DNA from 2 places in the Microcoleus sp. B3-D7 genome. Region 1 is predicted to be linked to the other one. Evidence: riboswitches for the same ligand, from Rfam matches in the RefSeq annotation. Region 1 holds a riboswitch; the other holds the start of a gene.
The links. Region 1 has a riboswitch for cobalamin ahead of QUB25_RS04825 (hypothetical protein). Riboswitches for the same ligand answer to the same signal wherever they lie in the genome.

Region 1 (7,708 bases):
CATCAAACCCTTGCAATCCTTAACGAACCTGACTAAACTTTTAGTCCACAAAAATCAAATCAGCGATATAAAACCCTTGCAATCCTTGACTAATCTGACTCATCTCGGTCTCAGCGATAATCTAATCAGTGAGATCAAACCATTGCAATCTTTAACCAAGTTGACTAATCTCGGCCTCTACAACAATAGGATCGGCGATATCCAACCATTGCAATCTTTGACTAACCTCACTCAACTCGGGCTTGAAAACAATCAAATCAGCGACATCCAACCATTGCAATCCTTAACTAACCTGACTATGCTCGGTCTCATAAACAATGAAATTAGCGATATCAAACCCTTACAATCCTTGACTAACCTAACTACTCTAAACCTCCACGTCAATGAAATTACTGACATCAAACCATTGCAATCCTTGACTAACCTGACTGTTCTCGGACTCGGCGACAATAAAATAGGCGATATCAAACCTTTAGAATATTTGACTAAACTTGAATGGCTCGAACTCCAAAACAATCAAATTAGCGACATCAAACCGCTAGAATTTTTGACCAACCTGACTAATCTCATCCTCCGAAATAATCAAATCAGCGACATCAAACACTTACAATCCTTGACTCAACTTGAGTGGCTCGAACTTAATGACAATAAAATCAGCGATATCAAACCCTTACAATCCTTGACTAACCTGATGTTATTTCACATCGGTGGAAATCCGATCTCTCCCAAGATTTGCCCGATCAAGCCAGAGTCTACCTGCGATTGGGCACATTGGAATTATTTATAGCTCCAAAAATTAGAGGTACAAGCCGATCGCACTTATAGTTGCACACAAACACATGAATTCACCAAAGTCGATCGCACTTACTTGTTCTACGATCCTAGCATTATCGGGAAAGGCACTGTGTGCGATCGCACCAGAAACGGGATCGGGAAACAGGCACTTTCCCTGAAACTCTTGTGGGGTGGGCATCCTGCCCGCCCCAAAGATACAAATATGATTTTTATGAACTTAATTAATGAATTTAATGAATTGACTTTCACTTGGGCTTGTTTGATTATGTTAATAACATTAGCGGGAAATTGATTAAATATAAAATCATGAAAGAAACATCAGACAAGCTGGAAATGCGAGAGACGGCGGCATTTTGGATGAATCTATTCGTTGGGGGTAGTTTTTTGGCATTTGGTTTGCCTTTTGGTTGGTATTCCGGCAGTGTTTTCCTTTATTTATTTGCTGTAATTGGTTTGATGTTGGTAATATTCTCACAGATTGAGAGCGTTACATTTGATAAAAATCTCGGTCATCTGACTTTCAAGTGGGAACAACCACTCATTTTCAAAATCAAAGTGGTCAAACACCTGATTCAAGATATTTCAGGTGTGGAAATACAGAAGATTGAGGATAGTGAGAGTATTAAGTATCGTGTATGTCTGGTGCTGGAGTCAGGCAAGCGGTCTGTGCCTTTAACTTCATACTTCAGCACTGGTTTGAGAGACAAGCATAAAAAAGCAGAAGTCATTGCGACATTTCTGAATATCAAAAATTACGGTCTTGAAGGCTTTCCCAGACAACAAAATTCTAGCGAAGAACTTCAATGGGAGACTATAGAGGAGGAGATTGTCCACTGGGAAACAGCAATTAGAAGTGACTCCAATGATGCTGATGCTCACATCAAATTGGCATCGGCTTTGCTTAACCAAGACCAAACAAAAAACAAACAACAAGCAATAAGCCACCTAAAACAGGCAGAGGCTATTTTCAAAACTAAAGGCTATGACGAGGAAGCAATGCAGGTTTTCCAACTTTGGGGCGCGCTCTATTGGGGACTTCGTGGAAAGTGAGGTTTAGATGGAATTTTCTCTTCCCAGGCTCTGATGGGAATACTTACCCCGAGGTTCGACCTCCAAACACTATCAAAATAAGGAGAAAAACTATGTCCCAAGATCACAAAAAAAGTCCACCGCCCATCTTTTTTATTGTTGCTCTCGGCTTAATTGCGTTTGGCGCGTACAAGTTCCTTCCCGGTTTATTCAAGGGAAAAAGCTCAGATACATCGGGAGCAATCGCCAATCGCATCAGTTTAGGAAATCAGCTATTGGTGACATCCCAAACAACAGCCCAAAAAAAAGCCGGCGTTGAAGCTTTTGTCAATAGAGATTACCAAGCAGCCGTCAAAAAATTTCAGGATTCGCTGCAACAAAATCGCAACGATCCCGAAACCATTATTTATTTGAATAATGCCATTATTTATTTGAATAATGCCACAACCAGCAATGGTTCTTACTTAAAACTCGCTGTCAGCGTCCCCATTGGTAGCAACCCCAATGTCGCGCAAGAAATCCTTCGAGGTGTAGCCCAAGCTCAGGATGAAGTCAATACTAGCGGTGGCATCAACGGCGCAAAACTGCAAGTAGAAATTGTCAACGATGACAATAGTCCAGAAGTGGTCAGAGATGTTGCAAAGACATTGACAAAAGATCCGAGTATACTAGCCGTAATTGGACACAATGCTAGCAACGCATCTCTCGAAGCTGCTCCGCTCTATCAGCAAGAAAAACTGGTAATGGTGACACCGACTAGCTTTGCCAATAATCTCTCAGGATTTGGCAGTTACATCTTTCGGACTGTTCCCAATATTAGCGTCATGGCTGCTCCCCTAGCAGAATATGCAGTCAAAACAGAACGCAAAACTAATATTGCCGTTTGTTATGACTCCCAAGCACCGGATAACATATCATTTAAAGATGAATTTGTGGCATCTCTTACTGCTGCTGGAGGCAAATTAGTTCCTACTGTTTGCGACTTTTCAGTACCCTCTTTTAATCCCGAAAGTGCGATCGCCGATGCTGTCAGCAAAGGTGCACAAGGATTGATGGTAGCACCCCACGTCGATCGCATTGACCGTGCGATTTCTCTGGCTCGCATCAATCGAGGCAAATTGCCACTCTACGGCAGCACTACGCTCTACACCTTTCAAACTTTAAAAGACGGACAAAAAGACGTTGACGGGCTTGTTTTGCCCGTTCCCTGGCATCCTGACACTAATCCCGGTAGCCGTTTCCCAGAAAATGCCCGCCAGCGTTGGGGAGGCATTGTGAATTGGCGAACAGCAACGAGTTTTGACGCGACTCAAGCTGTGATCGCTGGCTTGCGGCAAAGCAATACGCGGGAAGGATTGCAACAAGCACTCAGAAATGCGAATTTTTCGACAGCAGGATCGAGCGAGGATGTGAAGTTTTTGCCGACGGGCGATCGCGCGGGGAAGCCGATTTTAGTACAAGTTAAGCAAGGAGGAAGCACTGGCTATAACTTTGTCCCGCTGCGGTAATTTTGTTAAGTGCGATTGGGCTCACATCTTGCACATTCTCAATCAGCCTTTCAGGGGCGGGCAGAATGCCCACCCCACAATAAAATTCCCTCTTTGTGGAACAGGCATCTTGCCTGTTTCTTAGCATGATTAAAATCTATTTTTCTGTTAAATTAGCCAAATTTTTAAGATAAAATGAAATGAGTAGATTAAAGGAGAGCGTTGTGTATGATCGCGCCCGTTGAAACCAAAACCTACACCGCTGAGGAATATCTAGAATTAGAAATCAATTCTCAGGAGCGGCATGAATTTATCAATGGGGAGATTGTTCTGATGGCTGGCGGCACACCGGATCACAATGAAATTACCACTAATTTAGTTGTTGCGCTGAAACTGGCGTTAAAAGGGAAACCATATCGGACTTTCAGTTCGGATCAGCGGCTGTGGATTCCCCAGCTTAATAATTATACTTACCCGGATGTGATGGTGGTTGCGAAACCGATCGAGCTGCAATCTGGACGGACGGATACAATTACTAATCCTGTGTTCATTGCTGAGGTGCTATCTAAAGGTACTAAAGCTTATGACCGCGATGAAAAGTTTGCTGCCTATCGGAGTATTCCTAGCTTTCAGGAATATTTATTAATCGACCAATATCGACTACGGGTGGAGCAATATTCTAAAACAGATGCGAATAAGTGGATTTTTTCGGAATATAGCTGTATGGGCGATCGGCTGAGTTTAACATCTGTTGCTGTGGAAATTTTGCTGGCCGATTTGTATGAAAATATTGAGTTTGGTGAATAGGCGGACGCTTTTTTGTCAAATATCGCAAATAGTGGTAATATCCCCGTATATTGATCGGCTCTGATGGAGAACAGCCATCAGACGCAAGGGGGAAAGTTCGGTGCGAATCCGGCGCTGTCCCGCAACTGTAATGAGATCGTTGGAGCTCTGAGTCAGGATGCCCGCCGATTTGTTTACCTGTTGTTTTTCATCTGCGAGGTATGGATGATGGTGAGTTTATTATTTTTTTTATTATTGGATTGGGTTTTTTTAACCGCAGATATCAGCAGATAAACACAGATGAACGCTGATGTAATTTGATCTGGGTTCTGAAGCGTATTTTATTTTAATGGAAATGAAAACAAATGCGAATCGAAGATAGTGTTTGGCAGGGTAGTTTTGGCTACTGGCAAAACTTGTTTATTCATCAGAATATTTTGTCGATCGGACATACTGCTTGGAATGGCTTTTTGCATCGAGGACGAGGCTTGGTTGCTTGCAAAATCAATACTCCCATTAACGGCTCGGTGAATTGGAGCGTAGATACTATCAAGTACGATCTGCAATTTATTTCCGACTTGGAGGCAACCGTTTATTTGCAACAACTAGAAATAGAGGAAAACACTGTTTCAAATTTGCTCCAAATCATTGCTGGCTACGAACCCAAGGAAGTCATTATATTTTTGTCGATCGCCAACGGTCAGATTGATATCAATTTGTTGCAAAAATTGGCAATTTCTCCTGTTGAGTGCTATGAACAAGTATGCAGGCGCTGGGAAGAATTTCAACTCTGCCCGAAATCCTAAAACTTACTAAATTTTCCGAATGTCGCAGCCAAAATCCATCGAAATTTCCAAAGTAACTCGCTACCAAAATGCAGCGCTTAATTACTATTTGGGCCTGACAGATTCGCCCTACCTTCACTACGGCTATTGGGAAACCCTACCTGTGCCCGCTGACGAACTAACGATCGCACGATTGCGCCTGGCTCAGCAAGCTTATACTGTAAAACTGTTGGATGCGATCCCCAAAGGCACTCATACGATACTGGATGTGGGCTGCGGGATTGGCGGAAATGCGGCTTATTTGCTCGATCGAGGTTTTGCAGTGGAAGGGCTCGCACCCGATCCGTTTCAACAGCAGCGCTTTCTTAAGTGTACTGGCGATCGGGCAATCTTCCACCTCACGAGGTTTGAAGACTTCAAAGCAACCCATTTCTACGATCTTATTCTCTTTAGCGAAAGTAGCCAGTATATGTCGGCTGTTGATATTGCTAACGGTGCCGCCAAAATCCTCAATCAGGGTGGCTACGTGCTGCTGGCCGATATGCTGCGATCTGATGCTAATTATAAAGAGGGAATGTTCTCTAATTGTCATGTTGTTACGGAACTTCATGCAGCATTAAAGCAGGCTGGATTCACTTTAGTAAAAAGTGAGGATATTTCCGCCCATATTTTGCCGACTATCGATTTGTATGTCGATACTTTCCGCAGGTATGGACTGAATACGATGATCTATGTTGCAGATTTAATTGCGATAACAGTTCCGCCCGTCCACAAATTCCTGCGCTGGATATTTCGCCGCTGGTTCAAAAAGCTGGTGGTTGAAGGATTGGAAGCGGGCAAACTTTTTGAGCAACATCTTTGTTATGAAATGCAACTTTGGCAGTTGTCAAAATAAGATCGAGGCTGACACAAATATAGCAATCCTAAATCATTTGTGAATTTCTTACTCCCTCCCCTTGATAAGGGGAGGGTTGGGGTGGGGTAAAAAGTTTACGACTCCTGCAACGATTGCTATACAATGGAAATCGGTAATCGGTAATTGGTAATCATTCATCGGGAATCGGTAATTGGAGGCATAGCCTCCGGGTATTTCTTCCCAGGCAGAGCCTGGGAACAAGGCTATAAAAAATAAAAAATAACGAATATGTCTGAATGGATTCTCGAATTCGCTGGCACTTCCTACTCCTATCCCTGCGGTTCGCGAGTGGCAATTCAGGGTTTAAATCTCAAAGTCCCCGCCGGGAAACGGTGCGGGCTAATCGGTCAAAATGGCTGTGGCAAAACTACCTTTTTTCTGTTAGCAAATGGCTTATATCAACCGCAACAGGGAATTATTAGCTGGCAAGGTGAACCCTTTCGCTACGATCGCAAATCTTTGATGCAACTGCGCCAACAAATCGGACTCGTCTTTCAAAATCCCGAACATCAATTAGTAGCTTCGACGGTAGAAGAAGATATTTCCTATGGATTGTACAATTTAGGCTTAAGAGAATCCGAAATTGCTCAACAGGTGCAGCAGGCGATCGAGCAATTCGATCTAAGCGAACTCGCCCGCGAACCAATTCACAATCTCAGTTTGGGCCAGAAAAAGCGGGTTTCCATCGCCGATATCATGGTTCTCAAGCCCAAACTGCTGCTGTTAGATGAACCTACCGCCTATCTCGACCCGCGTCACACCCGACAACTGATCGGTTTACTTCAACAAATTCACAGCGCTGGAACCACCATTCTTTTAGCAAGTCATGACCTCGATTTCATCTACCGCTGGGCTGATTGGGTGTTTGTAATGGATCGGGGAAAACTGATTTTAGAAGGAACACCGGAAACCGTTTTTGCTCAGCGGGATGTGTTGGAACAATTGCAGCTTGGCGTACCGCTGGCGATCGAGCTTATGGAGCAAATCAGGGCGATGTTTCCAACAGACGATCGCTCAAAAATCCCCGCTTTCGAGCAATGGCAACAACAAATTTTACAAGCACGTCGGCTGCTTTAACGAGACTTAGACAATTGATAATTGGCGTTGCTGATTGACGGGATGAATCACCTGTGATCGGAAGTTACAAAACTCACCCGACTTCGTTTATAGCAATTGCGAAATCTTGAATTCATACCTGTATCCAGCAACGCCCCCCGTGGGAGGAAGTTCAGATTACACATTACCAATTATCAAAAATTGATTTAGGAAAAAGGCGATCGCCCCGCTGCCGATGGGCACAGTCAGATTGTCAATTCCCAACTTGGAAACCGACTCCAAAGTAGCAGCAGCCAAAGCTACAACAGCAGACACAGCCCAAGTTTGCCAAATATTGCCTTGAACCGCCAGCAAAATCAAACTGCTAACAGCAAAACTCACCAAATACATAGTTGCAGAACCTTCCCAACTCTTCTGGATTCCCCAAACTCGATAAATATGTTTGCCGTATTTCTGGCCGATGACAGCAGCCAATCCGTCGCCCCAAGCCATGACTAAAATGCCCAAAGCAGCGTACTCCTGATGCTGTAGCGGCCAAAACCAAGCTACGAGAACGCTGATACTAACAGCATAGAAAAAAGTCCCCCAACTCTTCCGGTTGATACTGTTAAGACTGGGCAAAATCGGAACTTGGTAAGAAATTAGGGCGATCGCACCTGCTAAAATTCCCGCCGAAATCCCCACCCAACCGGGTATTTCCAGCCACCACGCCAGCAAAATCACATTTCCAGTACCGATGTGAACAACCTTCCGCGATACTTCAGGATCGACAGAAGTAAAGCGATTTAACCCTTCAGCTACCAGTAAAATCAAACCCAACCAGACTCCCACGAGGGAAATTTGCAACCACACAG
Region 2 (7,708 bases), on a different contig from region 1:
GCGATCGCATTTACCACTTTTTCATGCAGTTCTAACCCCCAAGAATCCCAACCGATACTTTCATCAGCGTGTTTTTCCCACACTGAAATACCTTCAGAACTCGCAGCAGCTAACAAAGGCGCACCCAAGGAATTAGTTTTATCCGACCAAGCTAACTCCCGAACTTTCCCCGGAAAACCCTGCATTACCCAGGGTTCAAAATTGCCCCATTCATTAACAATTAGAGTATTGTCCATATTGCCGCAAGCTAAATATTCCCCTTGTGGCGACCAAGAAACTGCACCAGTTGCGGAGGGTACTGATAAAATTTCCGGGTCTTCGTCCCAGTCTTCGCCATGCCAAACTTTGACGCCTTGATAGCCGCTAACTGCCAGATATTGAACCATCGGATGCCATGCTAAATCGAGTATAGATGATGACTCGAAATTCAGCGTTACTTCCACAACATTATCCTCAACATTCCATACTTGAACGTAGCGACCCATACTGAAAGCTAACTGGTTGCAGTTGGGACTCCAAGCTAACTTATCAACCCAAACGCGCTGGTTATCCAAATCAGCAATTAATTCCCCAGAATTAACGCGCCAAATTCGCACTTTTCCATCTTGTCCGCCAGCAGCTAGGAATTGGCTGTCGCGGGAAAAAGACAAGCAATCGGCTGATTTACCCGTGGCAGTTTGTAGCGTTTGCAATGACAATTCATTAACTGCCCCTACTTTCGCCAGCATCACTTCGCCTGCCGCAGAACAGACTCCTAAAGTTGTGCCATCCCGCGACCAAGTAACAGCAGTTAGGTAGTCAGACAGCATGGCTGCGGCGTGAAATTTCAGGGTTTGTTCGCTACTTTTTAAACTAGACACCGACGGAAATCCTCTCGCAATTGATTTTCGTTTAAGTTGCGGCCGATGAATACGAGTTCATTTTTCGGAGTTTCGGTGGCTTTCCAAGGTCTATCCGGTCGGCCATCGAACACCATGTGTACTCCTTGGAAAACAAATCGCTTGTTGTCTGCGGCAACATTCAAAATTCCTTTTGTCCGAAAGATATTCGGGCCTTGAGTTCGCAACAATTCCTCCATCCAATCACTGAATTTGTTGCGGTCAATAGCGCCAGATTCTACTATTGCGACCGAAGTAACAGTTTCGTCGTGTTCGTGAGTGTGTTCGCCCAAAAAGTCTGGTTCGATTTCTAAGGCCCGGTTCAAATCAAATGCTTTGATGCCCAACAAAGCATCCATTTCTAATTCAGCGTTGCGGGTACGGTGAATTTTTGCCATTGCATTCATGGCGCGAATTCGCTTTTCTAATTCGGCCAATTCTTCGTCAGTCACTAAATCAGTTTTGTTGAGCAAAACTACATCAGCAAAGGCAATTTGTTCTTGAGCTTCGTCTGCCTCCCAGTGCTGCCAGATGTGTTTGGCATCGACTACCGTGACAACTGCGTCTAGCAGCAATTTGCCCCGCATATCTTCGTCTACAAAAAAGGTTTGAATTACGGGTGCGGGGTCGGCTAAACCTGTGGTTTCGATGACTATGTGATCGAATTTGTCTCGCCGCTTCATTAAGTTACCGATAATCCGAATTAAATCGCCTCGGACTGTACAGCAAATGCAGCCGTTGTTCATCTCGAAAATTTCTTCATCGGCATCAATTATCAGTTGGTTGTCGATGCCTACTTCGCCGAATTCGTTGACGATGACTGCAACTTTTTTGCCGTGTTCCTGTGTTAAAATGCGGTTCAGCAGCGTGGTTTTGCCTGCACCTAAATAGCCTGTGAGAACGGTAACAGGAACTGATTCGATCGCCCCAGCAGTCACCATACTTGACCTCGATTATTGTACAATGATAACCATTATCGCTATTGTACACCAGACCTGCTGGCAGCGCCCACAATATTAAATAATGTTAATAAATTGTTTGTCAGAGCTTGTCGGGGCAAGTTTTACCAATAATATTTGCTGCCATTCAAAATATCGATAAACCCGCCCCTCTCAGATGACAATTAATTGTTAATCATAGCTGCAATTCGATCGCGCTCTAACTCTCGACCGATCAGCACTAATTTGGTTTGGCGGAGTTCAGAAGGTTGCCAAGGACGATCGTAAAAATATTCTATCCGCGAGCCCACACCTTGCAACACCATCCTCATCGGTTTCTTGGGAACCGCCACAAACCCTTTAATCCGATATATTTCCTCCTGCTGCATCAAGGATTGCAGTTTTTTCACCAATGCTTCAGGTTCAAATTCGCGATCGGCAATAAAGTAAGTCGAGTTAATATCATCATCGTGTTCGTGTTCCTCCTCAGCATCGTGGTGACTGGGGCGAGACTCCAAATCATCCTCAACCGCCGCATTAAATCCCATGATCACATCAGGGTTAATTTCGCCACCTTTGCAGGGCACAATTTTTACACTCGGACGCAACTCTTGTTGCAACCAGCTTTGGACTTTCTTGTGAGTTTCCGCATCTACGCGATCGACCTTCGTTAAAAGTACCATATCGGCACAGGCTAACTGGTCTTCAAACAATTCCTCGATCGGAGTTTCGTGATCCAAACTATCATCAGCCTGTCGCTGTGCCATCAAAGCATCGATATCACCGACAAAAGTACCGCTAGCAATAGCTTCGCAATCGACAACAGCAACAACACCGTCCACAGTAGCACCGGTGCGAATTTCCGGCCAGCGAAAAGCTTGAATCAAAGGTTTAGGAAGTGCGAGGCCAGAAGTCTCTATTACAATACAATCAATTTGTTCTCTGCGCTTCAACAGTTCCTGCATAGTCGGCAAGAATTCCTCTTGAACAGTGCAGCAAAGACAACCATTTGTTAGTTCTACAATATTGCTGCTGACATTTTCTTCTTCGTCGCAAACTTGACAATCGCGCAGGAGTTCTCCGTCAATTCCGATTTCGCCAAATTCGTTAACCAGAACAGCAATGCGGCGACCGTGATTATTTTGCAATAAGTGGCGAATTAAAGTAGTTTTGCCGCTACCGAGAAAACCAGTGATGACAGTAACAGGGATTTTGTGCATTGATAATTTTGTGCTTATTTGGTGGTGGGATATCTTGTTCCGAGGCTCTGCCTGGGAATACCGATCTAGAGGCTGTTGCCTCGCTGGAATAAAGGAGCGCTTTTAACACGAGGCCGAGCCTCTGGCTATGCGATCCCAGGCCGAGAACGTAGGTAACAACTTAAGACGGAAACCTACAATAAAAGTCGCTTTTAGGCGAAATCTAGATCCCCCTAAATCCCCCTTAAGAAGGGGGACTTTGAGAATATTTCTTGTCCCCCCCTTATTAAGGGGGGTTAGGGGGAATCTAGATTTCGATAAAAACAAGAGAAACGGTCGGTTTGAAGTTAAGTTGTCACCAATGGACAGAGCATGGTAACGAGAAAGGCTCTAATTTGCCAGCGGTGGAATCTTTGCTAAAACGCCTTTTTTCAGAGCTTGAGGACGCTCAGACCAAGGCAACAAACCGTCCGGTTTAGCATAGTATTGACCCGCGCATTCGAGTACCGCCTCGATGCTTTCCGCCTCATTTGCTGGTAAATCGCCAAACAGATAAGTGTACTTTCCTACAGCAGCAAAAGACACCGCACAAGAGTGACTGCAAGCACTCATGCACTCAACTTCTTGAATCTCAAACTTATCAGAAAACTCCCAATCTTTAGCGAGTTGCGACAAATTTTCCATAAATTGTTGGCCGCCGCTTTTGCCTTCGCGCTTGCCGTTTTTCCAAACACTAGCGCAAGCAGTGCAAACAAACAGATTGTGCTTTGTGCGTACAGCCGCATTAATTCCATCCATCATCCGTACCTCGCAGATGCGTTCAAAAGTGAGTTAGATATCGGCGGGCATTCTGACTTTAGAAACAACAAGCGTTTCATTACAGTTGCGGGACAGCGCCGGACTTGCACCGAACTTTCCCCGTTTCCTCTAACGGCTGCTCCCCGCTAGAACCGATCGCGAAATCAAATCCTATCACACTTGCCGCCTTTTTTCAAAAAAGTTATGTTTGTAGGAGCGATCGTTTCGTTCTTAGTAAGGACTAAAGTCCTTATAAGATAACGGCTTCAGGACTAAAGTCCTTACTACAAAGCATAGTAATTACCTATGAACGCTTTTCCTGACTTTTTCCAACATGGCTATCAAATAAGTCGCGAAATCGGATACAACAGTTTGGGCGGCCGCGTCACCTATCTCGCCACAAAAATTAACACAAAAAAATCCGTTGTAATTAAGCAATTTCAATTTGCCCAGTTAGGTGCTAACTGGGCAGAATACGAAGCTTACGAACAAGAAATTAAAGTTTTGCAAAATCTGGATCGTCCTGGCATTCCACGCTATCTCGATTCTTTTCAAACTGACAGCGGTTTCTGCATGGTGCAGGAATACAAAAATGCCGAATCTGCTGTCGCCCGGACTTTTTCGCCGCCGGATATCAAGCAAATTGCGATCGCAACTTTAGAAATTCTAGCTTACCTGCAATCCCAAAAACCGCCCGTAATCCACCGCGACATCAAACCGGAAAACTTGTTAATCGATGACGAGTTAAATGTTTACCTAGTAGACTTCGGTTTTGCGCGCTTGGGAGGCGGAAACATCGCCGCCAGCAGCGTAGTCAAAGGCACAATGGGATTCATGCCACCAGAGCAAATGTTTAACCGGGAATTAACACAAGCATCCGACCTTTACGGCTTGGGTGCGACGCTAATTTGTTTGTTAACTGGTACGAAATCTGGGGATGTCGGCAACTTGATCGGTGATAATTATAGCATTCATTTTCGGCATTTAGTACCGCCGTTGCAGCAGGGTTGGATGAACTGGCTGGAAAGGATGGTAGCACCGAGATTGCAAGACCGATACAAGTCAGCCGCTAATGCTTTAGCCGTTCTGGAATCTCTCGATGTTAGCCGCTTGCCGAAAGTCAGAAGTAATCGCGAGCGCCTGGAGTTAACCGCTACAGAATTGGGAGAAACAATAACAGAAGTAATCGAAATTAGCAACCCAATTCCAGATACAATGCTTGCGGGCAGATGGGAAGTTGCCGCGCATCCGAACGACCCGCCACACACACCTTACGACCACCCTTGGATATCGTTTGAGCCGCAGAAATTTGAGAGCAATAATGTTGCTTGCAAAATCCTAGTTGATACCACACAATTGCTGGCAAGTCAAGCTTATGATCGCTATATAATCTTGCATACTAATTCCGAACCCGACAGTTATAAACTAGAAATCCAAGTCACAACAGCTACCCTCCCTATACCAGAACTAACTACTTTATTGTCTAAGGGCAACCTGATTTTTATGTGCTGCTTTGTCTTATTCGCCTTTCTCTTTAATATGGGCGACGCCTATGACATTGCTTTCGGTATTATTATGAGCTTAGTCTATGGATTTGCCGTTGCTGAAATCACACTCTTAGCAGAATCACAGGGTAATAAAAAAACTTGGGTAGGAGGATTATTGGGATCGCTAATAGGATTAATTTTATCTTTTTTTGTTAAGTCTGGTTTTATTGAAGTTCTTGGTAATTTTCCCAAATCGAACAATATAATTCTATCAATTGCTGCCTTGATATGGATGGTAATTGCGCCGATATTCTTTAGTTTATGTGGAGCTGCACTTGGAAGTATGATGAATAGGGCTTTGGCTATGACTCTGGCTATTATCGTGCAATTTTTATTATGTGCATTGCTTATTCTCGCGGCAATGATCGAGGGTGAAGGTTCCTGGGCAGCATTTTTTATTTTGCTAACCAATTTGTGTTGCATGATAGTTTATACGATTTTTCATAATCCGATTGACGAGCAGACTAGCCTCAGAAGCATTATTAACATACGTCGTAAAACAATAGCTTTTCTCGCTGCCGGATTTTGTAATAGCTTGGGAGTAGCATTTCGACTGTTTTTAAACGTTGTCGCTCAACGAGAATGGGTTGAACCAATGGAAATAGTAGCTGTAGGAGGAGCGACAATCGCCTCTTTAGCTGTCACGGCTATTCCATTACTTGAGATGATTGTTTTTAAACCGAATAGAATTATTGCTAATTATCGCAAATTACAAGCTAGTTTAATTAAACCTTAAATAATGGCTCGCTTGTTTTACTGATTTTTTGAGGACTGAAGTCCTTACTACAAACCTTTTTGGAACTGAAGTTGTGATTGCCAAGCTATGAATAATTTTCCTGACTTTTCCAACTACGGCTATCAAGTAACTCGCGAACTCGGACACAACCGCGCGGGCGGTAGAGTTACTTATCTCGCTACCGAAATTAATACCAAACGTTCCGTTGTTGTCAAACAATTTCAATTTGCCCAGACTGGCGCTAATTGGGCGGAATATCAAGCTTATGAAAAAGAAATTCAGATTTTGCGGGCACTCGATAACCCCAACATTCCCCGTTATTTAGATTCTTTCCAAACTGCATCGGGTTTCTGCATGGTACAGGAATACAAAAATGCTAATTCCCTGGCAACTTCGCCGCAGCAAACACCGCAAAAAACCAAGCAAATTGCTATCTCTGTGTTAGAAATACTCAAATACCTGCAAAATCGGGTGCCGCCAGTTATCCACCGAGATTTAAAGCCGGAAAATATCTTGGTGGACGATCGCCTCAATGTCAGCCTTGTCGATTTCGGATTTGCTAGAATCGGCGGGGGAGAAGTCGCTGCCAGCAGCGTTGTCAAAGGCACCTTGGGCTTTATGCCGCCAGAACAAATGTTCAACCGCCAGCTAACAGTCGCATCCGATTTATACAGTCTCGGCGCCACGCTAATTTGCTTGCTAATCGGCATCAATTCTACCGAAATTGGCAGCTTGATGGACGACACGGGGCGGATTAATTTTAAATATCGCTTACCGCAGCTAACTCCAGAATTTCTTGACTGGCTGCAAAAAATGGTGCAACCGAATTTGAAACACCGCTATGCTTCCGCAGATGCAGCCCTCAATGATTTAATTCCCCTGAAGGTAGTTCGCCAGCCTAAAACATCAAAACTTCCACTCATATCAATCGGAGTGTTGACAGCAAGTGCTGCTATTTTTATCCCGTTTATCCTGAAATCTCCTAAACCTCAACAAGTAGTTAAATCTCAATCCGAAGCCAGAAAACCGAATTTAAAACCTGTGACTCAAGTGATGTTAACTAGCGAGATAATATCCCCCAATATTATAGATTTTGTGTCTTTAAAAAAACAACAGAAAGTCTATTTTGCGGTCAGTGTCACTAACTTGTCAAAGGGAGAATATCAAGGTATTTGTAAGTTATTTAACCCTCAAGGAAAATTGGTGGCTCAGGGTCAATCTCGTTTAATGACAACTGCAGATAGACTAAAAACTTGGTGCGGGTACAACTTTAAAAATTATGAGCAACCTGGAAATTGGAAGTTTGAATTTTATTTAGACAATCAAAGAATGGCTCAAAATAGTTTAAAGGTATTACCTTAAAATAGTTGTATAGGGCGGGCAGTGAGTTTCTCTGCCGTCAAAAGTTGGCTGAATCGGATAGCTTGCATACCCCTCAATTGACGGCTCGCTTTCGCAGATGACCGAAATTGTTGTTAGTTGATTGCTAAGATATTTTTTGAAAGCAAATACTGCTCCTGTGTATACTGCGCCGTGCCTTGTGCCTTCCCATTCTTCACCTATAGGTATAGCAATCACGACACTTCCGCTTTCAACTTGTGCTGGTTCGCGC

Region 2: it holds a riboswitch for cobalamin, as region 1 does, so the genes downstream of both, QUB25_RS15110 (DUF1636 domain-containing protein) here and QUB25_RS04825 (hypothetical protein) in region 1, are expected to answer to the same signal.

The regions. Positions count from the first base shown of each region.
Region 1 covers NZ_JAUBUE010000004.1:57,972-65,679, forward strand. Annotated here, with positions in the region: gene QUB25_RS04800 (leucine-rich repeat domain-containing protein) at 1-787, shown strand, start outside; gene QUB25_RS04805 (hypothetical protein) at 797-973, opposite strand; gene QUB25_RS04810 (hypothetical protein) at 1,102-1,845, shown strand; gene QUB25_RS04815 (ABC transporter substrate-binding protein) at 1,938-3,332, shown strand; gene QUB25_RS04820 (Uma2 family endonuclease) at 3,540-4,118, shown strand; cobalamin riboswitch at 4,157-4,301, shown strand; gene QUB25_RS04825 (hypothetical protein) at 4,463-4,903, shown strand; gene QUB25_RS04830 (methyltransferase domain-containing protein) at 4,923-5,777, shown strand; gene QUB25_RS04835 (ABC transporter ATP-binding protein) at 6,027-6,875, shown strand; gene QUB25_RS04840 (diacylglycerol/polyprenol kinase family protein) at 7,032-7,708, opposite strand, start outside.
Region 2 covers NZ_JAUBUE010000019.1:73,931-81,638, reverse strand. Annotated here, with positions in the region: gene QUB25_RS15125 (WD40 repeat domain-containing protein) at 1-860, opposite strand, end outside; gene QUB25_RS15120 (GTP-binding protein) at 848-1,819, opposite strand; gene cobW (cobalamin biosynthesis protein CobW) at 2,002-3,036, opposite strand; gene QUB25_RS15110 (DUF1636 domain-containing protein) at 3,406-3,816, opposite strand; cobalamin riboswitch at 3,839-3,985, opposite strand; gene QUB25_RS15105 (serine/threonine-protein kinase) at 4,120-6,096, shown strand; gene QUB25_RS15100 (serine/threonine-protein kinase) at 6,184-7,458, shown strand; gene QUB25_RS15095 (type IV pilin-like G/H family protein) at 7,450-7,708, opposite strand, start outside.